2 regions of the Microbacterium sp. NPDC055502 genome follow, and region 1 is predicted to be linked to the other one. Evidence: predicted binding sites of a transcription regulator. Region 1 holds the regulator's gene; the other holds the start of a gene.
The links. The regulator LexA, encoded in region 1, represses DNA repair genes until DNA is damaged. The targets are predictions, from matches to a motif close to TCGAACANNTGTTCGA.
Positions count from the first base shown of each region.

Region 2: the regulator LexA is predicted to act here: its motif matches at 6,691-6,706, upstream of recA (recombinase RecA).

Region 1 covers NZ_JBSHKJ010000003.1:198,041-209,805, forward strand. Annotated here, with positions in the region: gene ACWH95_RS17260 (methylenetetrahydrofolate reductase) at 1-418, shown strand, start outside; gene metE (5-methyltetrahydropteroyltriglutamate--homocysteine S-methyltransferase) at 441-2,753, shown strand; gene lexA (transcriptional repressor LexA) at 2,809-3,501, opposite strand; gene ACWH95_RS17275 (LysM peptidoglycan-binding domain-containing protein) at 3,790-4,158, shown strand; gene ACWH95_RS17280 (histidinol-phosphate transaminase) at 4,193-5,287, shown strand; gene hisB (imidazoleglycerol-phosphate dehydratase HisB) at 5,284-5,901, shown strand; gene hisH (imidazole glycerol phosphate synthase subunit HisH) at 5,898-6,533, shown strand; gene ACWH95_RS17295 (MinD/ParA family ATP-binding protein) at 6,582-7,448, opposite strand; gene ACWH95_RS17300 (hypothetical protein) at 7,705-8,412, shown strand; gene priA (bifunctional 1-(5-phosphoribosyl)-5-((5-phosphoribosylamino)methylideneamino)imidazole-4-carboxamide isomerase/phosphoribosylanthranilate isomerase PriA) at 8,409-9,155, shown strand; gene ACWH95_RS17310 (SseB family protein) at 9,139-9,936, shown strand; gene ACWH95_RS17315 (DUF1844 domain-containing protein) at 9,955-10,353, opposite strand; gene infC (translation initiation factor IF-3) at 10,561-11,235, shown strand; gene rpmI (50S ribosomal protein L35) at 11,310-11,504, shown strand; gene rplT (50S ribosomal protein L20) at 11,536-11,765, shown strand, end outside.
Region 2 covers NZ_JBSHKJ010000002.1:347,444-359,208, reverse strand. Annotated here, with positions in the region: gene ACWH95_RS12705 (class I SAM-dependent methyltransferase) at 1-621, shown strand, start outside; gene dapF (diaminopimelate epimerase) at 630-1,502, opposite strand; gene ACWH95_RS12695 (dihydrofolate reductase family protein) at 1,512-2,060, opposite strand; gene miaA (tRNA (adenosine(37)-N6)-dimethylallyltransferase MiaA) at 2,093-3,004, opposite strand; gene miaB (tRNA (N6-isopentenyl adenosine(37)-C2)-methylthiotransferase MiaB) at 3,001-4,545, opposite strand; gene ACWH95_RS12680 (regulatory protein RecX) at 4,593-5,333, opposite strand; gene recA (recombinase RecA) at 5,447-6,493, opposite strand; gene ACWH95_RS12670 (DUF3046 domain-containing protein) at 6,765-6,989, opposite strand; gene ACWH95_RS12665 (helix-turn-helix domain-containing protein) at 7,008-7,316, opposite strand; gene ACWH95_RS12660 (CinA family protein) at 7,437-7,946, opposite strand; gene pgsA (CDP-diacylglycerol--glycerol-3-phosphate 3-phosphatidyltransferase) at 7,943-8,518, opposite strand; gene ACWH95_RS12650 (DNA translocase FtsK) at 8,518-11,226, opposite strand; gene ACWH95_RS12645 (ribonuclease J) at 11,294-11,765, opposite strand, start outside.

The sequences.
Region 1 (11,765 bases):
GACCCACCGCACGCAGGACGTGGAGGCCCTGCTCGCGAAGCAGGCCGCCGGTGCGACGTTCGCGATCACACAGCTGTTCTTCCACGCCGACGACTACCTGGCCTTCGTGGAGCGTGCCCGCGCGTCCGGGGTGACCATCCCGATCCTGCCCGGCATCATGCCCATCACCTCGCCCGCTCGGCTCTCCCGCGTGCTGGAGCTCACGGGAGAGGAGCTGCCCGGAGAGCTCTCCATCGCCCTCGACGTGGAGCCGACCGCCGAGGGCCGCCGCGAGATCGGCATCGCCTGGGCCGCGCGCCTGGCCGCGCAGGTCGTGGCCGGCGGCGCCCCCGGCGTGCACCTCTACGCCTTCAACCAGCACGAGACCGTCCTCACCGTCCTCGCCGAAGCCGGCATCCTCCCGGCTCTGCGCCGTTAGACCCCCGCCGAAAGGAAACACCATGACCGCATTCCCCGAGGGAACCATCCTCGGCTACCCCCGCATCGGCCGTCGCCGCGAGCTCAAGAAGGCCGTCGAGGCGTTCTGGGCGGGCCGCATCGACGAGCAGGAGCTGGAGCGCACGGCCGCCGAGCTGCGCGCCGCCACCCGAGAGCGGCTCGCCGCGCTCGGCCTCGGCCGGGACGACTCCGCGATCCCGGAGTCCTTCTCGTTCTACGACCAGGTGCTCGACGCCGCGGTGACCGTGGGCGGGATCCCCTCGCGCTTCGAGCACCTGCGCGCCGCCGACGGCACGGTCGGCCTCCCGGCGTACTTCACGATCGCGCGGGGCGAGGGGGAGCGCGCGCCGCTGGAGATGACGAAGTGGTTCGACTCGAACTACCACTACCTCGTGCCGGAGATCGGTCCGGAGACGGTGTTCTCGCTGTCCAGCGACCGGCTCGTGCGCGAGGTCGCAGAGGCCGCTGCCGCAGGCTTCACCACGCGCCCGGTCGTGGTCGGCCCGGTCACCCTGCTGGCGCTCGCGAAGGCCTCGGACGACGCCCCCGAGGGCTTCGATCCGCTGTCGCGCCTGGACGACGTGCTCCCCGTGTACCGGGAGCTGCTCGCCCGCCTCCGGGCCGCGGGAGCGACCTGGGTGCAGCTCGACGAGCCGGCGCTCGTGAGCGAGTCGCTCCCCGCCGACACCGCCGCCCTGGCGACCGCGGCCGAACGCGCACTCGCCGTGCTCGGGGGAGCGGAGGACCGTCCGTCGATCCTCGTCGCCGCCCCGTACGCGGCGCTCGACGCCGTGTTCCCGGTCCTCGCGGCCGCGCCCGTCGAGGCGATCGCGGTCGACCTGGTCCGTGGCGCTGTGCCGTCCGCGGCGGAGGGTCTCGCGGACAAGACGCTCGTCGGCGGCGTGATCGACGGGCACAACATCTGGCGGGGCGACCTGGCCGCGGCGTTCGCCACGCTCGAGCGTCTGCGCGACCTGGGGGCCGCGGCCGTGTCGGCCTCCACCTCGACCTCGCTGCTGCACGTGCCGCACGACGTCGCCGACGAGACCTCGCTCGACCCCCGCCTGGTGTCGTGGCTGGCGTTCGCCGATCAGAAGGTGCAGCAGGTCGGCGTGCTGGCCCGCGGGCTGTCGCAGGGTCCCGAGGCGATCGCCGCCGAGCTCGACGAGGCCTCGGCGGCCCTGCGCGACCGGCTGGACGCGCCGGGCGTGCGCGACGGCGCGGTGCGCGAGCGGACGCTCGTCGACGCCGACTTCTCGCGGGTGTCCTACGAGGAGCGGGAGAGTGCGCAGGAGGCCCTCGGCCTCCCGGTCCTGCCCCTGACGACGATCGGGTCGTTCCCGCAGACCGCCGACATCCGTCGCGCACGGGCACGGTTCACGCGCGGTGAGATCCCCCGCGACGACTACGACGACTTCCTGCGCCGGGAGATCGCCGCGGTCGTGTCGCTGCAGGAGGACCTCGGACTCGACGTGCTGGTGCACGGGGAGCCGGAGCGCAACGACATGGTGCAGTACTTCGCCGAGAACCTCGACGGCTTCGCGGTCACGGAGCACGGGTGGGTGCAGTCGTACGGCTCCCGCGCCACACGCCCGTCGATCCTGTGGGGCGACGTCTCCCGGCCGGCACCGATCACGGTCGACTGGTCCGGATACGCGCAGTCGCTCACCGCGAAGCACCTCAAGGGCATGCTCACGGGGCCGGTGACGATCCTCGCGTGGTCGTTCGTGCGCGACGACCAGCCGCTGGGGGAGACCGCGAACCAGGTCGCCCTGGCGCTGCGCGAGGAGATCGCCGACCTCGAGGCGGCGGGCATCGCCGTGATCCAGGTCGACGAGCCGGCCCTGCGCGAGCTGCTGCCGCTGAAGAAGGCCGATCAGCCGTCCTACCTGGACTGGTCGGTGGCGTCGTTCCGTCTGGCGACCGGTGGGGCAGCACCGGGCACGCAGGTGCACACGCACCTCTGCTACTCGGAGTTCGGTGTCGTGATCGACGCGATCCGCGCGCTGGACGCCGACGTCACGTCCATCGAGGCCGCCCGCAGCCGGATGGAGGTCGTCGCGGACATCGCCGAGGCCGGGTTCGACCACGGCATCGGCCCCGGCGTCTACGACATCCACTCCCCGCGGGTTCCCGCGGTGGAGGAGGTGGAGTCCCTGCTGCGTCGCGCCGTGGAGGAGATCCCCACGCGGCAGCTCTGGGTCAACCCGGACTGCGGCCTCAAGACCCGCGGCTACGAGGAGACCACCGCGTCGCTGCGGAACATCGTCGAGGCCACGCGCCGCGTGCGCGCCGAGGTGGGCGCCTCGGTCTGATCACGTGACGAAGGCCCTCTCCGAGCGATCGGGGAGGGCCTTCGTCGTGTCCGGGTCAGACGGCTCGCAGCACCGCGACGACCTTGCCGAGCACCACGGCCTCGTCGCCGAGGATGGGCTCGAAGGCGGTGTTCCGCGGCAGCAGCCACGTGTGTCCATCGCGGCGACGGAGCACCTTGACGGTGGCCTCGCCATCGAGCATCGCCGCGACGATCTCGCCGTTCTCGGCGTCGTGCTGCGAGCGGACGACGACCCAGTCGCCGTCGCAGATGGCGGCGTCGATCATCGACTCGCCGGAGACCTTGAGCATGAACAGGTCGCCCTTGCCGACGAGCTGCCGGGGGAGCGGGAAGATCTCCTCGACCTGCTGGTCCGCGGTGATGGGCACGCCGGCGGCGATGCGGCCGACGAGGGGCACGAGCGCGGCGTCGCCGACGGGAGTCGTGACATCGGCCGGGTTCTCGGCGCCGGAGCCGGTGCCGGGCAGGTCGATCAGCACCTCCATGGCCCGCGTCTTGCCCGGGTCTCGACGCAGGTAGCCGCTCAGCTCCAGCTGGCCGAGCTGGTGCGTGACGCTGGAGAGCGACTTGAGCCCCACGGCGTCGCCGATCTCGCGCATGCTCGGCGGGTAGCCGTTCTGGGCGATGGCGGCCTGGATGACCTCCAGGATCGCCATCTGCTTGGGGCTGAGGCTCTTGCGACGGCGGGTCCGCGGCGCCTCCGACTCCGGGGCTGTGGTCTCGCTCATGATGCTCCTTCAGTGCGTGAGATCCGACGTCGCTCTTCGAATGTCGGTGGCCCGTGGTGGGGTGTCCTTGTCGAAACCGTATCCGAGAATCGCGCCGATCTGGAAGATCTGTTCGAGCGTGTCGGACGATTCGTGGACAGGGTTTCGAAGACAGCTTGACAGATGTTCGAACTCGAAGATATCTTCGGAACGTAGCTTCGCATTCACGGCTCCCGGCCGAGTCGCGGATGCGAACGCTACGCCAACCTCCCCGGGCCCTCGCGGCGCCGGGACAGTGAAGGAGCAGACATGAGCACCATCAGCCTCAGCACCGCGACCGCGATCTCCGCCACGGCCCGTCCGGCCACGCGGCTCCGGCTCACGGCTCGCGGTCGCGGTGTGCTGCTCGCGGTCGCGTCCGTCCCGCTCGCCGTCGGCATCGCCTTCGCGGCGATCAGCGGCGGCAGCGCCATCGCCTCCGGTGCCGACAAGCCCGTGGCCGCCGTCGAGACCATCACGGTCATGCCCGGTGACACCCTCTGGTCGATCGCCGGCTCGATCGCTCCCGAGGCCGACCCGCGCGACGTGATCGGCGACATCAGCCGCATGAACCTGCTCCGCGGCGGAGAGATCCAGATCGGTCAGGAGCTCGCGATCCCGGCGCAGTACGCGGAGTGACGCATGGCCGTCGGTGCCGCCTCGTCCTCTTAACATGGATAGGGTGACCCTCTCCCTCAACGATCTCCCGCTGCGCGACGATCTGCGCGGACTCACTCCGTACGGCGCACCGCAGGCACCGCTCCCGATCGCCCTCAACGTCAACGAGAACACGCATCCCGTTCCTGACGAGGTCGCCAGCGACATCCTCGACGACATCGCCGTGGCGATCCGCGACGTCAACCGCTATCCCGACCGGGAGTTCACCACGCTGCGGGAGGCGTTCGCGGACTACCTCGGTCACGGGCTCACGGCCGAGCAGATCTGGGCGGGCAACGGCTCGAACGAGGTGCTGCAGCACATCCTGCAGGCGTTCGGCGGACCGGGGCGGACGGCGTTCGGCTTCGCTCCGACCTACTCGATGTATCCGCTGATCGCGCAGGGCACGGGTGCGTCATGGGTCGCCGGCACCCGGCACCCCGACTACTCGATCACCCCGGAGGAAGCCGCGGAACAGGTGCGCGCCGCCGACCCCGACGTGGTGATCCTGTGCTCGCCCAACAACCCCACCGGTACGCCGCTCGGGCTCGACGTCGTCGCGGCGGTCTACGAGGCCGCGCGCGGCGTGGTGATCGTCGACGAGGCGTATCAGGAGTTCGCACCGCACGACGCGCCGTCCGCGCTCACGCTCCTCGACGGCCGTCCGCGGCTCGCTGTGTCGCGCACCATGAGCAAGGCCTTCGCGTTCGCCGGAGCGCGCGTCGGCTACCTGGCCGCAGACCCCGCGTTCATCGACGCGCTCCGCCTCGTGCGGCTGCCGTACCACCTGAGCGCGCTCACGCAGGCCGCGGCGGTGGCGGCGCTGCGCAACGCCGACGTGATGCTCGGCATGGTCGAGGAGATCGTCGAGCAGCGCGACCGCATCACAGCGACGCTGGAGGCACTGGGGTACACGCCCCACGAGTCCTGGTCGAACTTCGTGCTGTTCGGTGGCGTGGCCGACCCGCAGGCCACGTGGCGGCAGTTGTACGACCGCGGTGTGCTCGTGCGCGACGTCGGCATCCCCGGCCACCTCCGCGTCAGCGCGGGCACCGAGGCCGAGACGACCGCGTTCCTGGACGCCCTGGCCTCGATAGGATCGGCATCATGACCACCCCCGCGAACCCCGCCCGCACCGCGCGTCGCGTGCGCAGCACGTCGGAGTCGACCGTCGAGCTGGAGCTGAACCTCGACGGCACCGGGGTGAGCCGCATCGACACCTCCGTGCCGTTCTTCGACCACATGCTGACGGCGTTCGCGAAGCACTCGCTGACCGATCTCACCGTCCGCGCCTCCGGTGACACGCACATCGACGCGCACCACACGGTGGAAGACGTCTCGATCGTGCTGGGTCAGGCCATCCTGGAGGCGCTGGGTGACAAGGCGGGCATCTCCCGCTACGGCGATGCGCTCGTGCCGCTCGACGAGGCGCTGGCGCAGGCCGTGGTCGACATCTCCGGTCGTCCGTACCTCGTGCACGAGGGCGAGCCCGTCGGTTTCGAGCAGCACCTCATCGGCGGGCACTTCACGGGCTCGCTCGTGCGCCACTCCTTCGAGGCCATCGCGTTCAACGCGGCGCTGACGGTGCACGTGCGCGTGCTCGGCGGCCGTGACCCGCACCACATCGCCGAGGCGGAGTACAAGGCCTTCGCGCGCGCGTTCCGTCAGGCGAAGGCGCTCGACCCGCTCGTCGACGGCATCCCGTCCACCAAGGGGGCCCTGTGAGCGCGGCACCCCGCGTCGCGGTCTTCGACTACGAGTCCGGCAACGTGCACTCCGCGGTCAAGGCGCTCGTGGCCGCGGGTGCCGACGCGGTGCTCACGCGCGACCGCAGTGAGGCGCTCGAGGCCGACGGCTTCGTCGTGCCGGGGGTCGGGGCGTTCCAGGCCGTGCGTGATGCGCTGCACGCGCACGGGGGCGACGAGATCATCGGGCGGCGTCTCGCGGGCGGTCGCCCCGTGCTGGGCATCTGCGTCGGCATGCAGGTGCTGTTCGAGCACGGGGTCGAGCGCGGCCACGACACCGCGGGCCTGGGGGAGTGGCCGGGCGCGGTCACCGAGCTCAACGCTCCCGTGCTGCCGCACATGGGCTGGAACACGGTCGACCCCGGCGAGGACACGGTGCTGTTCCGCGGCATCGAGGAGGAGCGGTTCTACTTCGTGCACTCCTACGCGGCGCAGTCGTGGGAGCTCGACGTGATCCCGCCGTTCCCCCAGCCGGTGCTGACCTGGGCCACCTACGGCGATCCCTTCCTGGCGGCCGTGGAGAACGGACCGCTGTCGGCGACGCAGTTCCACCCGGAGAAGTCGGGCGAGGCGGGCATCCAGCTGCTGCGCAACTGGGTCACCAGCCTCTGAGCCCGTGAGCCGGGGGCTGTCGCACGCGGCCGGTCCGGCCGTTCGGCGTCAGAGCCCTCTGGCGACGGCCGCCGCCGCCGACAGCCACGCTCGCTGCGTCCGTCCGGCGAGGGCGGTGTAGCGCAGCGGGCCGTCGACCATCTCCCGGTCGAACGGGATCGCATGCACCTCTCGGCAGAGCGAGCGGTACCCGTCGGACACCGCGCCGATCTCGGTCGGTGTCGCGTGGGGATCGGCCTGCGAGACGATCACGACCGCCTGCTCGACGAGGTGAGCCGAGCGCTCGTCGCGTTCGGCGAGGGCTTCGAGCAGGAGGGCCCCGGCCTCGGCGTGGTCTCCGCGGGAGGTGGTCGCGACCACGAGCTGATCCGTGTGGTCGATCATCCGGCGCCACAGCGGGTCGGTCTCATCGTTGCCCGAGTCGACGAAGATGAGTCGGTAGAACCGGGAGGCCACCGTGTGCAGCACGTCGACCTCGGCCGGGCCCAGGCGATCGTCGTGTGCCAGGCGTGGCGGCTGCGAGCGGAGGACGTCGAAACGGTCGCGCGGCTGGTGATGAACGTAGTCCGCCAGGTCAGCGGCTTGGGCGCCCGGGCTGATCAGGCGGCTGCTGTCGGAGAGCATCTCCCGCAGGGTGTTGCGGTGTGATGCCGATTCCGTGCGCCAGCCGAGGGTCCCGCGCGTCTGGTGGTTGTCCCAGGCGAGCACGCCCGCACCCCCGAACCGGGCGAACACCGCGGCGAGAAGCGCTGTGGTGGGTGTCTTCCCCGCGCCGCCCTTGCTGTTCACGATCGCGATCGTGCGCGGCCCGGACCACTGGCGACTCACAGCGGCCTCGTCGCGGCGGAACGCCTCCTCGACGGAGCCGGGACCGAAGTCCATGCCGATGCGGTTGAGGGCGCCGCGGAACCCCATCCGGGCGGGCTCGGCCGGAAGCTCCTCGGTGAGGAAGGACGGGCGGGTCGTGGTCTCGCGCTGCGGCGAGCGACGGCGGCTTCGCCCGGACGATGCGGCGTGCGCAGATGCGTTCTGCGCGGACGCGTCGGCGGATCCGGCGGCGCGGGACTCGGCGGGTTCGGGGGACCGGGGGGATGCGGATGCGGATGCGTGGGCAGGGGACGCGACGGGTTCGGGGGACTCGGCGGATGCGGATGCGGATGCGGGGGCAGGGGTGATGATCTCTGCCGGAGTGCTGGTGGGGGTGGGCGCCACAGGCGGCATCTGTGCCTGTGTCGGTGTCTGTACCGGTGTCGGTGCCGGTGTCGCGGTCGGTGTCGGTGTCGCGGTCACCGTCGGTGTCGGTGTCGCGGTCACCGTCGGTGTCGGTGTCGCGGTCACCGTCGGTGTCGGTGTCGGTGTCGGTGCCGGTGCCTGTGTCGGTGTCGGTGTCGGTGTCGGTGTCGGTATCGCGTTCGGTGCCGAGGTCGAGGCCGGTGTCGAGGCCGAGGCCGGTACCGGTGCCGAGGTCGGTGTCGGCGTCGCGGCGCGCGTGGGTGCCGCGATCTGTGCGGGTGCGCGGGTGGGGGTGACCGCGGGGGTCGCGGACTGGGACGCGCGCCCCGAAGCGCGTGCGGGCCACGGCGCCGGGGAGGCGGACGACTCGGCGGCCGGGCGGGGAGCGGCCGAGCCGCGGATGGCGGACCGGGGGCGGGGGACGGCGATCTCCTGGTCGGCTCGGACGCGTCGGTACTCGGACGGGGGCCCTGGTTCTCGCGCTGACATCCGTAGCATGTTACCCGACGAAATGTCAGGCATGGATGGCGGCGCCGCTGCGACCGACGGCCGGCGTCATGCATTTGAGTGGGTGCCGACCGCCGCGGTAGCCTCGTGTGTCGCGCCCGCTCGGGCCGCAGAGACACCCGAACCAAGGACCCCATGAACGACTTCGCGCAGTCACCTTCGCTCACGCTCCTCCCCGCGGTGGACGTCGCCGGCGGCAAGGCCGTCCGACTCACCCAGGGCGAGGCCGGCACCGAGACGAGCTACGGCGACCCGCTCGACGCCGCAGGGGAGTGGGTCGCGCAGGGCGCCTCCTGGATCCACCTGGTCGACCTCGACGCGGCGTTCGGCCGCGGCAGCAACGCACCGATCCTGCGCAAGGTCATCAAGCAGTTCCGCGGCGTGAACGTGGAGCTCTCCGGAGGCATCCGCGACGATGCGAGCCTGGAGGCGGCGCTCGAGAGCGGCGCGGCGCGCATCAATCTCGGTACCGCCGCGCTGGAGAACCCGGAGTGGGCGGCCGACGTCATCAGCCGCTTCGGCGAGGCGATCGCGGTCGGCCTCGACGTGCGCGGCACCACTCTCGCCGCCCGCGGCTGGACCAAGGAGGGCGGCGACCTCTGGGAGGTGCTGGAGCGCCTGGAGGATGCCGGCTGCAGCCGCTACGTGGTCACCGACGTCACGAAGGACGGCACGCTCCGCGGCCCGAACCTGGAGCTGCTGCGCGAGGTGACCTCGCGCACGCCGAAGCCGGTCGTGGCGTCCGGCGGGGTCTCCAACCTCGACGACATCGCGGCGCTGCGCGAGCTGGTGCCGCTGGGCGTCGAGGGCGCCATCGTCGGCAAGGCGCTCTACGCCGGAGCCTTCACCCTGGCCGAGGCGCTGGATGTCGCCGGAGACTGACCCCCACGGCCACGGCCCGGAGGTGCACAACCACGCCGATTCCGCGGGTGTTCCGTGGGAGGGCCGCAGCTTCGAGTCGAACCCGCACGCGGCCGACGACGGCTCCGCCGATCCCGCCCTGCTCGACGCCCTTCAGCGCTTCCGGGCGGGCGAGGGATCGCAGGCGGAGGTCGTCGACGCCTTCCGCGCCGCGCGCGTGCTGATCCCGCTGATCGCGGAGAAGGGCGAAGAGGGGGTCGCGCCGAGCGGGCTCGCGGTCGACAAGACCCAGGAGCTGTCGATCGTCACGGTCGCGGCGCCCGATGGCCGGCGCGTCCAGCCCGTGTTCTCCTCGGTCGAGGCGATGCAGCGGTGGGACGCGACGGCGCGACCGATCCCGGTGGAGGCGGTGCGTGCGGCTCTGGCCGCATCCGCGGAGGACACCGACCTGATCGTGCTCGACCCCACATCCGACACGGAGTTCGTGATCCGGCGCCCGGCGGTCTGGGCGGTCGCGCAGGGGCACGCGTGGGAGCCGAGCTTCCTGTCGCCCGAGGTGTTCACGGCGCTGCAGGAGAGCGTCGCGCATGAGCTCGCGGTGATCGACGTGGCCGTGGCCGCGGGCGACCCCGACGCCCGCCTGCGCGGGCCCGAGCTGGTCGTGATCCTCGAGCTGGTCGACGGGCTCGAGCGCGAGGTGCTCGACGCCGTGCTCGGTCGTCTGGCTCAGCGCTGGGCGGCCGACGACCGCATCGCCGTGCTCGCGGACTCGCTCACGGTCAAGCTCCGCCGCAGCGCCTGAACCGCGACGGGCGCCGGCTCAGGTGACCGGGCCGGTCCACTTCTCGCCGGGGCCCTTGCCGATCGGGTCGGGGATGGTCGATGCCTCGCGGAACGCGAGCTGGAGCGAGCGGAGGCCGTCGCGCAGCGACCGCGCGTGCATGTCGCTGATCTCGGGGGCGCCGGCGGTGATGAGCCCGGCGAGGGCGTTGATGAGCTTGCGGGCTTCGTCGAGGTCGAGCTGTTCGGCCGCGTCGGGCTCGTCGGCGAGGCCGAGCTTGACGGCGGCGGCGCTCATGAGGTGCACGGCCGCGGTCGTGATGACCTCGACGGCGGGGACGTCCGCGATGTCGCGAACCGCGGACGAGGCCGCCTCCTCCTGTCGTGCCCAGCGCTCTTCGCGCTCGCGTGCCGCCTCGTCGGGTGCCTGGTTCGTCACTTCGCCTTGCCTTCTGTTAGACTTTGGCGGGCTCCGGAGCGTCATGCTCTGGAACGAAAGAGGATTCACTTCCCACCCGCGCTTGCCGTTCCAGGCTACCGGGTCTTGCACTCCGCCGGTTCACTCGTCACGAGAGGACCGGTAGACAGGGTGTGGAGCCGGCGTCTGAGTGCCGGCGGGTGGGAGACGAGTTCGATTTCGCCCGGGATGCATCCGCATCACGGTGGCCGAATCACATCGTCTAAGGAGCTCCGCATCAGCGATCCCCGCACCAATGAGCGCATCCGAGTCCCCGAGGTCCGCCTCGTCGGCCCCTCGGGTGAGCAGATCGGCGTTGTCCGCATCGAGGCAGCGCTGCGTCTCGCACAGGAAGCCGATCTCGACCTCGTTGAGGTCGCCCCGAACTCGAAGCCGCCCGTGGTCAAGATCATGGACTACGGCAAGTTCAAGTACGAGGCCGCCCAGAAGGAGAAGGAAGCGCGTCGCAATCAGGCGAACACGATCCTCAAGGAAGTCCGCTTCCGACTGAAGATCGAGGCGCACGACTACACGACGAAGCTCAAGCGCGCCGAGGGCTTCCTCAAGGCCGGCGACAAGGTCAAGGCGATGATCCTCTTCCGCGGTCGCGAGCAGTCGCGCCCGGAGCAGGGTGTGCGCCTGCTGCGCAAGTTCGCGGAAGACGTCGCCGAGTTCGGCACCGTCGAGTCGAACCCGACGATCGACGGCCGCAACATGGTCATGGTGGTCGCGCCGATCAAGAGCAAGTCCGAGGCCAAGCAGGAGCAGAACGCGGTGCGCGACGCGCAGCGTGCGGCGAACAAGCAGGCTGCCCGCGACGCCAAGAGCGACTCGGCCGCCCCGGCCGCACCCGCCGCGGAGTGACATCCGCCCCACGAACTCCCGCAACGCGGGTAGACACCGTCGCCTGAGAAGGCGCCATCACGAAGGAAGAGAAGATGCCGAAGCAGAAGACCCACTCGGGTGCTAAGAAGCGCTTCAAGATCACCGGCAGCGGAAAGCTGAAGAAGCAGCAGGCGAACATGCGCCACAACCTCGAGCACAAGTCGAGCCGTCGCACCCGTCGTCTGAACCAGGACCAGGTGCTGTCGAAGGCTGACACCAAGGTCGCGAACAAGCTTCTCGGTCGCTGACGCGCCGAACGCACGATAGGAACACAGGAAAATGGCAAGAGTCAAGCGGGCAGTCAACGCCCACAAGAAGCGTCGGGTCATCCTCGAGCGCGCCTCCGGCTACCGCGGTCAGCGTTCGCGCCTCTACCGGAAGGCCAAGGAGCAGGTCATCCACTCCCTGGTCTACTCGTACCGGGACCGTCGCAAGCGCAAGGGAGACTTCCGTCGCCTCTGGATCCAGCGCATCAACGCCGCCGCGCGTCAGAACGGCATGACGTACAA
Region 2 (11,765 bases), on a different contig from region 1:
ACTGCGGCCCCGGCAAGCCCCGAGAACCTGCGCACGATCCGTGTATCCCTGGCAGGGCGCGAGCTGGAGATGACCACCGCCGGTGGGGTCTTCAGCCCGGATCGGCTCGATGCCGGAACCGCGGTCCTTCTCGCCAACACTCCGCCCGTTCCACCCGGCGGCCATCTTCTCGACCTCGGCAGCGGCTGGGGACCCATCGCCCTGTCGATGGCTCTGGCTTCACCGCACGCCACCGTCTGGGCGGTGGACGTGAATGAACGTGCGCTCGACCTCGTGCGTCGCAATGCTTCCGCGCTCGGCCTCACCAATGTCAACGCCGCGCTGCCCGGAGATGTTCCCGACGACGTGACCTTCCGCACCATCCGCTCCAACCCGCCGATCCGCGTGGGGAAGAACGAGCTCCACGGGCTTCTCGAACGGTGGATCCCCCGGCTCGACGAGCGCAGCGATGCCTGGCTCGTGGTGCAGCGCAATCTGGGTGCCGACTCCCTGCAGCGGTGGATCGCCAGCACGTTCCACCCCGGCTTCAGCGTCTTCCGCACCGCGACCGGCAAGGGCTACCGCATCCTGAAGGTGCGCAAGCACGGCACGCCACCGACGGAGCCGATCGCGCTGGTCTGATCCGCGCCTCAGAGCAGGTCGATCTCGCCCTGGAAGACCAGCTGCGCAGGCCCGGAGAGCGCGACGTGCTCGCCGTCCTCCGCCGGGAACATCCGCACGGCCAGTGTGCCACCGGGCACCTCGACCTGCCAGTTGTTCGGCGCCTGCGCACCCGCCCAGTACCGCACGGCGAGGGCCGTCGCCGCGACACCGGTTCCGCAGCTGAGCGTCTCGCCGACACCGCGCTCGGAGACCCGCATGCGCACATGGCCGATGCCGTCGCGGACCAGGGGTTCACCCGGGACGACGAACTCGACGTTGGCGCCCGCAGGAAGGGCGGGTTCGAGCTCGGGTGCACGCGTGAGCTCGAGCAGCGCGAGTTCGGCCTCGGATGCCAGCGCGACAACGACGTGCGGGTTGCCCAGATCGATGCCGAGGCCGGGGCGGGTCACGGTGAGCCCATCCGCACGGACGAGTGGGTCGTCGCCCGACAGGCGCCACGCCCCGAGGTCGACCTGGTAGCCGTTCGCGCTGCGGGTCACGTCGCGCACTCCGGCCCTGGTACCGATCGGCAGCGTCGCGCCCTGCTCGATACTCGCGAGACCGGAACGCACCAGATAGTGCACGAACACGCGGATCCCGTTGCCGCACATCTCCGCGACCGAGCCGTCGGCGTTGCGATAGTCCATGAACCACTCCGCGGCGGGCTCTTCCGCCAGCGCCGCAGCGCCCTCCGGAAGGGACGCAGAGCGGACGACCCGCAGGACCCCGTCTGCGCCGATGCCGAAGTGGCGGTCGCAGAGCACAGCCACCTGCTCCTGTGACAGAGGCAGCTGCCCATCGGGGTCGGCGATGATGATGAAGTCGTTGCCGGTGCCGTGCCCCTTGGTGAATGCGACCATGCTCCCAGTCTAGGGACGGTTCGTTCCCCCCTCGTCGCGGACGACGCGATAGCGCCCGCACAGGAAGCTGCGGTTGCGCGCGACCTCGAGCAACTCCAGATCGAGTCGACGAGGAAGAAGCGGTGCACCTGACCCGAGGGTGACCGGGGCGTATTGCACCCAGACCTCGTCGAGAAGCCCGGCGTCGGCGAACTGCCCGGCGACGTCTCCCCCGCCGACGATCCAGACATCGCGACCTTCCGCCGCCGCCACCGCGCGGGCATGCACTTCGCTCACGGAGTCGCTGGTGAGTTCGACGGCCGCCCCCGTGGGCAGCTCGAGGTCGCGGTGCGTGAGCACCCACGTCGGCTGGGTGTACCCCCACCGTCCCTCCTCGTGCCGCATCACCCATTCGTAGGTGGACGCCCCCATCACGAGGGCGCCGACGTTCTTCTCGAACGACGGGTACGCCATCGGCCCCTCCAGATCGATGTCCTGGCTCAGCAGCCAGTCGAGTGAATGGTCGAGCGTGGCGATGAACCCATCGAGACTGGAGGCGGTGTAGAAGTGAGTGGCCATGCGCGCAGTCTTGCACCGGGCACCGACACTCGTCAGTCGGCGAGAAGCTGCTCCGCGGAGGTCGGCACGTCGTGCCACTCGAGCTGCGGGTAACGCTTGAACCACGACACCTGACGGCGGGCGTACCGGCGGGTGAGGGCCTGCGTCTCCGCGATCGCCTCCGCCTCCGTGAGCCGGCCGTCCAACTGTCCCAGCGCCTGGGCGTAGCCGATCGCGCGGGAAGCCGTGGTGCCGCCCTCCAGGCCACGCCCACGGAGACTCTCGGCCTCCGCCACCAGCCCCTGCGCCCACATGCGGTCGACCCGGTCGTTCAGCCGGCGCACGAGCGGCTCGCGGTCCAGGCGCAGGCCGATGATCCGCGTCTGCGGCATCCACAGCGTCGGCGCATCGGGAAGCGCTGCCCCGTGCGTAGCACTCCCCTGTTCCACCACTTCGAGCGCACGGATGACCCGTCGGCTGTTCCTGGGGTCAACGCGCTCCGCCGTGGTCGGATCGAGGAGCCGCAGTCGCTCGAGCAACGGCGTGATCCCCTCGGCCTCGAACTCGAGCTCCAGCCGCCTCCGCACCGCCGGGTCTCGCGGCGGGAAGTCGAAGTCGAAGATCACGCTGGAGACGTACAGACCCGAGCCGCCGACCAGGATGGCGTCTCCGCCGCGCTCCTGGATGTCGCGCACCGCCGCACGCGCCAGCGGCTGATACCAAGCGGCAGCAGCATCCTGCGTGACCTCTCGCACGTCGAGGAGATGATGGGGAATGCCACGACGGTCGGCGATCGGCAACTTCGCCGTGCCGATGTCCATGCCGCGATACACCTGCATCGCGTCGGCGTTGATGATCTCGGCCGGGTTGCCCTGACGCCGCAGGGCTTCGGCCAGGTCCAGGGCGAGGTCGCTCTTGCCCGTGCCCGTGGCACCGACGATCGCCCAGAGTCGCGGCGCGGTCACACGCCGACGCGCAGCGTCGGAAGCCCGAGCGACACGGCGCTCGACCCGCTCGCACTCGGTGACGGCACCGCGCACGACTCCGCCTGCGAGCGGTCCCAGGCATCTCCGCCCCGTGTCCGGCGGATGTGCAGAGGCGCGCCGGTGGGGTCATCGGCCAGCAGGTGGAACGGCGCGGCGTGCGTGACCGTCACCGTGACGACGTCACCCGGGCGCGGAAGCTCCGACCCCGGCGGGACCTCGAAGTGCACGAGACGGTTGTCCTCGCCTCGGCCCGTCAGGCGGTGGGTCTCGGCGTCCTTCTTGCCCTCCCCGGTGGACACGAGCACCTCGATCTCGCGGCCGACCTGCTTCTGGTTCTCTTCCAGCGAGATGCGCTCCTGCAGTGCGATCAAGCGATCGTAGCGGGCCTGCACCACGGCCTTCGGAACCTGATCCGCCATCGTCGCCGCCGGTGTGCCCTCCCGGATCGAGTACTGGAACGTGAAGGCTCCGGAGAAGCGCGCCTGCTCGACCACCCGCATCGTGTCTTCGAAGTCCTCCTCGGTCTCACCCGGGAACCCGACGATGATGTCGGTCGTGATGGCCGCGTGCGGGATGCGTGCCCGCACCCGATCGAGGATGCCCAGGAAACGCTCGCTGCGGTACGAACGCCGCATGGCCTTGAGGATGCGGTCGCTACCCGACTGGAGCGGCATGTGCAGCTGCGGCATCACGCTCGGTGTCTCGGCCATCGCGTCGATCACGTCGTCGGTGAAGGCGGCCGGATGCGGACTCGTGAATCGGATCCGCTCCAGGCCCTCGATCTGCCCGGCCGCGCGCAGCAGCTTGCCGAAGGCCTGGCGGTCTCCGAACTCCACACCATACGAGTTGACGTTCTGGCCGAGCAGGGTGACCTCGATCGCGCCGTCCTCGACCAGCAGCCGGATCTCGTTGAGGATGTCGCCCGGGCGGCGGTCCTTCTCCTTGCCACGAAGGCTCGGAACGATGCAGAACGTGCAGGTGTTGTTGCAGCCGACCGAGATCGACACCCAACCGCTGTGGGCGGAGTCGCGCTTGGTCGGAAGCGTGGACGGGAACACCTCGAGCGACTCGAGGATCTCCAGCTCCGCGTCTCCGTTGTGGCGGGCGCGCTCGAGGAGGCCGGGCAGGGAGCCCATGTTGTGCGTTCCGAAGACGACATCGACCCACGGCGCCTTGTCGAGCACCGCCTGCTTGTCCATCTGTGCGAGACAGCCACCGACGGCGATCTGCATGCCCGCCTTCCGACGCTTCACCGCGGCGAGGTGTCCGAGAGTGCCGTACAACTTGCCCGCCGCATTGTCGCGCACGGCGCAGGTGTTGATGATGACGACGTCGGCTTCACTGCCCGCGGGCGCAGGGACGTAGCCCGCGCTCTCGAGCGAACCGGACAGCCGCTCGGAGTCGTGCACGTTCATCTGGCACCCGAAGGTACGCACCTCATACGATCGCTGTCGCCCGTCGTCGTCGACGGCCGCCGATGAGGCGCTGATGATCGTCGGTTCACTGCGGGGGATAGTCATGATCTGTCCATTGTACGAGCCCCGTCACCGCGCTCAGGGCGGCGCCCTCAGTCGGAATCCACGAAGCGCACGCCGGACCCGGAACCACCGGACGACGCCTCGCGCAGCGCCGTCTTGGCGGCGGTCATCGCGACCGATCCGGCATAACCACGCCGCGCCAGCTGACCCGTGAGGCGACGAAGCGCCGTGTCGGCGTCGAGTCGGCTGAGAGACCGCGCCTTGGTGCGAGCGAACTCCAGCGCCCGCTCCGCATCGTCGTCAGGGAGTTCCTCCAGCGCCGCATGGATCACCTCTCGCGGGATCCCGCGCTGGGCGAGCGCGCGGGACAGCGCGACACGCCCCTGCCCCTTGCGTTCGGCGCCCGAGGTCACGAGCATCTCGGCGAGCACCGCGTCGTCGAGGTAACCGCGACGGCAGAAATCCTCGATCAGGTCGTCGACGTCGTTCGCCTCCACCCCGTGGCCTCTCAAGACCAGGCGCGCTTCGGAGACGGACAACGAGCGGGTGCGAAGCTTGCGGAGCAGAGATTCTTCGGCCGCGACACGGACCTCCTCCGTGGTGGGACCGTCCTCGTCTCCCCGCTCGGCATCCGCCCCGCCGAGCGTCCCCTCGTCGATCGCGCGCAGCCGAGGGACCGGGGTGCCCGCTGTCGATCGCCCGCGTCGACCGCGTGCGGGATGCCGTTCGCTCGGCGTGCCCGCGTCGGGTTCCTGCGGGAAGTCGGACGGCGCCTGATGCCAGGTCGAGCGCCACGACGCGGCGCCGTCAGTCGATGCCGGCGCGTCCACCCCCGAATGATCGGGCGGGGTAGGCCGTCGTGAGGGCTGCCGAGATGGCGCCCCTCCGAAGAGCGGGATGATGGGGGCGATCCGTTCCGGATCGCCCCCACGCTGCTCGTTCATCAGGCCGGGCGACGCTCAGCGAGCTCGTCCGCAGACGCGGGCGCGGGCTGCGCACCGATGCCGAGCTTCTGCTTGATCTGCGTCTCGATGGCGAGGGCGATGTCGGGGTTGTTGAGAAGGAACGTGCGCGCGTTCTCCTTGCCCTGCCCCAGCTGGTCGCCGTCGTAGGTGTACCACGAGCCAGACTTCTTGACGATCCCGTGCTCCACGCCGAAATCGATCAGGCTGCCCTCGCGAGAGATCCCCACGCCGTAGAGGATGTCAAACTCCGCCTGCTTGAACGGCGGGGCCATCTTGTTCTTGACGATCTTGACCCGCGTACGGTTGCCGACGGCGTCGGTTCCGTCTTTGAGGGTCTCGATCCGTCGGATGTCCATGCGCACGGAGGCGTAGAACTTGAGCGCCTTTCCACCGGCGGTGGTCTCGGGCGATCCGAAGAAGACGCCGATCTTCTCGCGCAGCTGGTTGATGAAGATCATCGTGGTGTTGGTCTGGTTGAGCCCACCCGTCAGCTTGCGCAGCGCCTGCGACATGAGCCGGGCCTGCAAACCCACGTGGGAGTCGCCCATCTCACCCTCGATCTCGGCTCGCGGCACGAGGGCCGCGACCGAGTCGACGACGATGAGATCGATGGCACCGGACCGCACGAGCATGTCGGCGATCTCCAGCGCCTGCTCACCGGTGTCCGGCTGCGACACCAGCAGGGAATCGATGTCGACGCCCAGCTTCGCGGCGTAGTCGGGGTCGAGCGCGTGCTCCGCGTCGATGAACGCCGCGATACCGCCCGCGCGCTGCGCATTGGCGATGGCGTGCAGGGTGAGTGTGGTCTTACCCGAGGACTCCGGGCCGTAGATCTCCACGATGCGGCCACGCGGCAGGCCTCCGACCCCGAGGGCGACGTCGAGGGCGATGGAGCCGGTGGGGATGACTGCAACGGGGGCGCGCTCATCGCTGCCCAGCCGCATGACCGAGCCCTTTCCGAACTGACGGTCGATCTGCGCGAGGGCGGTCTCGAGGGACTTCTCGCGGTCGGCGGGTGATGGCATGGTGTGCTCCTTCTGCGCGTGTGATGCCGCCTGTAGGCTGTCGCGGCTCTTCCGGCTGGAAGGAACTCTCCGACAAGGCGTGTGGCTTCTTCAGCCTGGTCCTCACGCTAGGACGAGCCACCGACATTGCATCGGCCCACCCGAGGTCTGTGATGATCCAGGCATCGAAACCACTTGTGCAGAAGACTACGCCCGGTTCGAACAGATTTTCGACAACAGCGCAACGCGGCGTGTCGGAGTTCCGCACAGCGCGGAGAACGAGAGCAGCAACTCAGCGGCTCCGCGGCTCCAGCCGTCCGACGCCGTGCCGCCGAGACAGCGGAACATCCATCTCCTCGCACAGAGCGAGCCAGATCTCCCGGGGCGGCACGCCGTCCGCCAGCGCTTCGCTCGCGGTACGGCCGTTGACCGCCGTCAGACTGAGGTCGTTCACCAGTGACGGCCCTCGCGCCTGGAACTCCGCGTCGACGGCGCGAAGGAATTCGCTACGTCGCATCGTCACCCGGCCGAGTGGTCAGTGCAGCGAGAGCTCGGGCTCGACCGAGGCGACCAGATCGTCGGGAACGACGTCGGGGAAGACCTGGATGCCCTCGAGGACGGAGATGCGATCCCCGACCTCGCGCATGATGGTGGAGATGGGAACGTCGAGGGCCTCCGCGACCGAGGCGAGGATCTCGCTCGACGCCTCCTTCTGTCCGCGTTCGACCTCGCTGAGGTAGCCGAGCGCGACGGACGCCTTGCTTGCGACCTGCCGGAGGGTGCGCCCCTTCTGCAGGCGGAAGTCCCTCAGCACATCGCCGATTTCCTGTCGTACAAGAATCATCGGAACCTCCTCCCCATGTGTTCGATCGAGGTTCCCCTCGAAGAGACAGCCAGTCTAGCCCTCCTGGCCTGCACAGAATCTACCCTTGCACTCTGTGGTTTGAATGTGAGCACATCGGTATCAACCTTCGGCTGACGGCTCGTATTCCCCGACCGCCTCAGCCAGCATTCGCACCAGCATCGCCACCGACTGCGCGCGTACCGCCGCTCGGTCGCCGTCGAAGACGAACGCCTCCGTGCGAGTGCCCTTCGGAGTGACGACGCCCAGATGGACGGTCCCGACCGGCTGACCGTCCGGCGACTGCGGCCCGGCGATCCCGGTGGTGGAGATACCGACGTCCGCCGACCGTCCGTCGACGGCGACGGCGTGGCGAACCCCCTCGGCCATCTGCCGCGCCACCTCGGGATGGACGGGTCCCTGTGTCGCGAGCAGCTCGGCGTCCACCCCGAGCAGCGAATGCTTGACCGGCGTCGCATACGCGACCACGCCGCCGAGGAGAACGACGGAGGCTCCGGGAACGGCGACCAGCGCCGCGCAGACCGCGCCGCCGGTCAGCGACTCGGCGACCCCGAGCGTCCAGCCGCGCGCGCGCAGGGCGCCCACGACCATCTCAGGGGTGAACGACGTCATGACTGCTGTCGCGAACCGCGTACCTGCGCCACGATGTAGTCGATTCCGCTGACCACCGTGAGGACGAGCACGATCAGCATGAGCACGAAGGTGATGGTCGTCCACGGACCGAGACCGATCCACACGTGAAGCGGCAACAACGCCCAGCCGAGGGCCACGCCCTGGAACGCGGTCTTGATCTTGCCCATCCAGGCGGCAGCGACGACATGCTCGCTCGCGACCACCAGACGATGGATCGTGATCCCCCACTCGCGGACGAGGATCACGATCACGATCCACCAGTTGACCTCGCCCAGAATGGCCAGCCCGATGAAGCCGGCCCCCGTGAGGAGCTTGTCGGCGATCGGATCCCACAGCTTCCCGAAGTCGCTCACAATGTCGTAGCGACGCGCGAGATACCCGTCGACCCAGTCGGTCGAGATGGCCACGATGAAGAGGATGCCGGCGATCCAACGCACCACCGGATCCGGGATTCCATAGGTGCCACCGAGGAGCAGGAGAACGAAGAAGACCACCGCGAGCGGGATCCGCGCCACCGTGATCGCGTTGGGGAGCTGCCGGGAAATGGCCATCAGTCGCGTCCCGTCAGGCCCCAGGCGTCTTCATCGCCTTCCGCCTCCACGACCGGAAGCCCGTCGTACTGCCCCGCGATCGGGTCGCGCTCGGGCGACGGAGGTGCGGCGGCCGGTGCGCCGGCGCTCGGAGCGGACGCGGGCACGTCCTCACCGCGAAGGCGGGCCATGACCTGCGGCAGCTGCTCCGGGGTGGCCAGCACGTCGCGGGCCTTCGACCCCTCCGACGGGCCGACGACCTCACGCGACTCGAGCAGATCCATGAGCCGGCCGGCCTTCGCGAACCCGACGCGGAGCTTGCGCTGCAGCATCGACGTGGATCCGAACTGCGACGAGATGATGAGCTCGGCCGCGGCGAGGAGGAGCTCGAGGTCGTCGCCGATGTCCTCGTCGACCTCTTTCTTCTTGCTCGGCTCCATCGCCTCCTGCACATCGGCGCGGTACTCCGGTCGAGCCTGACGCGTGACGTGCTTGACGACGGCGTCGATCTCCTTCTCGTCCACCCACGCACCCTGCAGGCGGAAGGGCTTCGACGAGCCCATCGGCGAGAAGAGCGCGTCTCCCTGACCGATCAGCTTGTCGGCGCCGGGGCTGTCGAGGATCACGCGGCTGTCGGTGACGCTCGTGACCGCGAACGCGAGCCGGGACGGCACGTTGGCCTTGATGAGACCGGTGACGACGTCGACGCTCGGACGCTGCGTGGCGAGGACGAGGTGGATCCCGGAGGCACGGGCCAGCTGGGTGATGCGGACGATCGAATCCTCGACGTCACGCGGCGCGACCATCATGAGGTCGGCGAGCTCGTCCACCACGACGAGGAGGTACGGATAGGGCTTGAGCACCCGCTCGCTGCCCACCGGCACCTCGACCTCCCCGGCGCGGACCGCCCGGTTGAAGTCGTCGATGTGACGGAAGCCGAACGACGCGAGGTCGTCGTAGCGCATGTCCATCTCCTTCACGACCCACTGCAGCGCCTCAGCCGCCTTCTTGGGGTTCGTGATGATGGGGGTGATGAGGTGCGGAACCCCGGCATAGCTCGTGAGCTCCACGCGCTTCGGGTCGATCAGCACCATGCGCACATCCGCCGGGCGAGCGCGCATCAGCAGACTCGTGATCATCGAGTTCACGAAGCTCGACTTACCCGAGCCGGTGGAGCCGGCCACGAGGAGGTGCGGCATCTTGGCGAGGTTCGCGACGACGAAGTTGCCGCCCACGTCCTTGCCGACGCCGATCGTGAGCGGGTGGGTGCTCTTCTGGGCCGCGGCGGAACGCAGCACGTCGCCGAGGGCGACCGTCTCCCGGTCGGTGTTCGGGATCTCGATGCCGATCGCGCTCTTGCCAGGGATCGGAGAGAGGATGCGGACGTCGTTCGAGGCGACGGCGTAGGCGAAGTTGTTGCTGAGCTGGAGGATCTTCTCGACCTTGACGCCGTGGCCGACCTCGACCTCGTACTGCGTGACCGTTGGGCCGCGGGAGAAGCCGGTGACCTTGGCGTCGACCTTGAACTGGTCGAGGACGCTGGTGATCTGCTCGACGATGCGGTCGTTCGCGTCGGAACGCGCGACCGAGGGCGGCCCCTCAGAGAGCACGCCGGGCGACGGCAGGGTGTACGGAGCGACCGGAGCCTGTAGCCCCCGCTCCCCCGGCCCTTCGGTACCGAAGCCGTCGAGCCCGGGGAGCTCGGGCATCTCGCCCGTGTCGGACTCGTCGTCGAGGAGGGCCGTGGTCTGCTGCTCAGCGAGGGAGTCGGCGATGGACCGGACGTCGGAGAGCACCTCAGTGGCTGCCTCCGAAGGATTGGCGACCGTGATCGCCTGGTCGTACGCGGGCGTCGGCTCGTTCGTGGTGAGCAGTGCCGTGATGTCGTCGGAACCGAGCGTCCCCTCGTCCGGATCCTCCTCGCGGCCCGTCTTGTTCCGGCGCCACCAGGGCAGCACGTCGGGATCGTCGACCTTGTCGGCCTCGTCGATCGCCGCCGCGTCCTTCGTCGGCTTCTCCGGGCGCTCCGCGTCGAACATCCACGCGTAGAGGTCGCCGAGACGCGAACCGATGCGGTTCGGCGGAGTCTTGGTCAGGATCAGGATGCTGAGGACGACCAGCAGCGACAGCAGCACGTAGGCGGGGATGTCGGTGAGGTAGGAGACCGGCTGTCCGAGGAGCCAGCCGAGGAGACCGCCCGATTCGCTCAGAGCCGGCATCCCCTGGTTCGGATGGGGCCGCGGTCCGGCCACATGGAAGATCGCCGACAGCGCCAGCACGAACAGGCCGAAGCCGATCCCGATGCGCCCGTTGTCGTGAACGGAGGAGGGGTGCCGGAAGAGCCAGCCGGCCAGGAGGAGCAACAGCACCGGCATGATGAACGCGACCCGGCCGACGAACAGACCGACCGAATAGGCGCTGATGTTCGCCGCGATCTCGTTGCCGATGAAGAACCACTCGTTGACGGCGCCCAGCACCGCCAGGATCACCAGGAAGAACGGGAAGCCGTCGCGACGGTCGTCCTTCTCGAGCGTCTCCGGCCCGAACGCACGGAAGAGCCCGCCGACCGCGTGCGCCAGGCCGTTCCAGGCGCGGACGGCGACCGGAGGCTTGTCCGCTTCGTCGACGTACTTCTTGGGTGCCGGCGCCGCCTTGGAAGCCGACTGCCGCTTGGGGCGCGACGACGCGGTCGTCGACGCGCGCTCGGTCTTCGTGGTGCTCCTGGCCATGCTCCCACGCTACGTCCAACAGCCGACATCTCCGCGCAATGACGCGGCTTTCCGCGGCTATCCGGGGTCAGGCCTCGATGACGAGGGGCACGATCATCGGACGGCGACGGAGCTTCTGGTTAACCCAGCGGCCGATCGTACGGCGCACGACCTGGGAGAGGGCGTGCGTGTCGCGCACGCCGTTGCCCGAAGCCTCCTTGAGCGCGGCGACGATCTTCGGCGCGACGTCGTCGAAGACCGAGTCGTCCTCCGCCACGCCGCGGGCGTGGATCTCGGGGCCGGAGATGATGCGACCGGTCGCCGCGTCCACCACGACGATGACCGAGATGAACCCCTCCTCGCCCAGGATCCGCCGGTCCTTCAGATCGGCGTCGGTGATCTCGCCCACCGTGGAGCCGTCCACATACACGAACCCGAGATCGAGCTGTCCGCTCACGCGGGCCACGCCGTCCTTGAGGTCGATCACGGTGCCGTTGGAGGCGATGATCGTGTTCTCCTCCGGGATCCCCGTGTCCTGGGCGAGCTTGGCGTTGGCGATC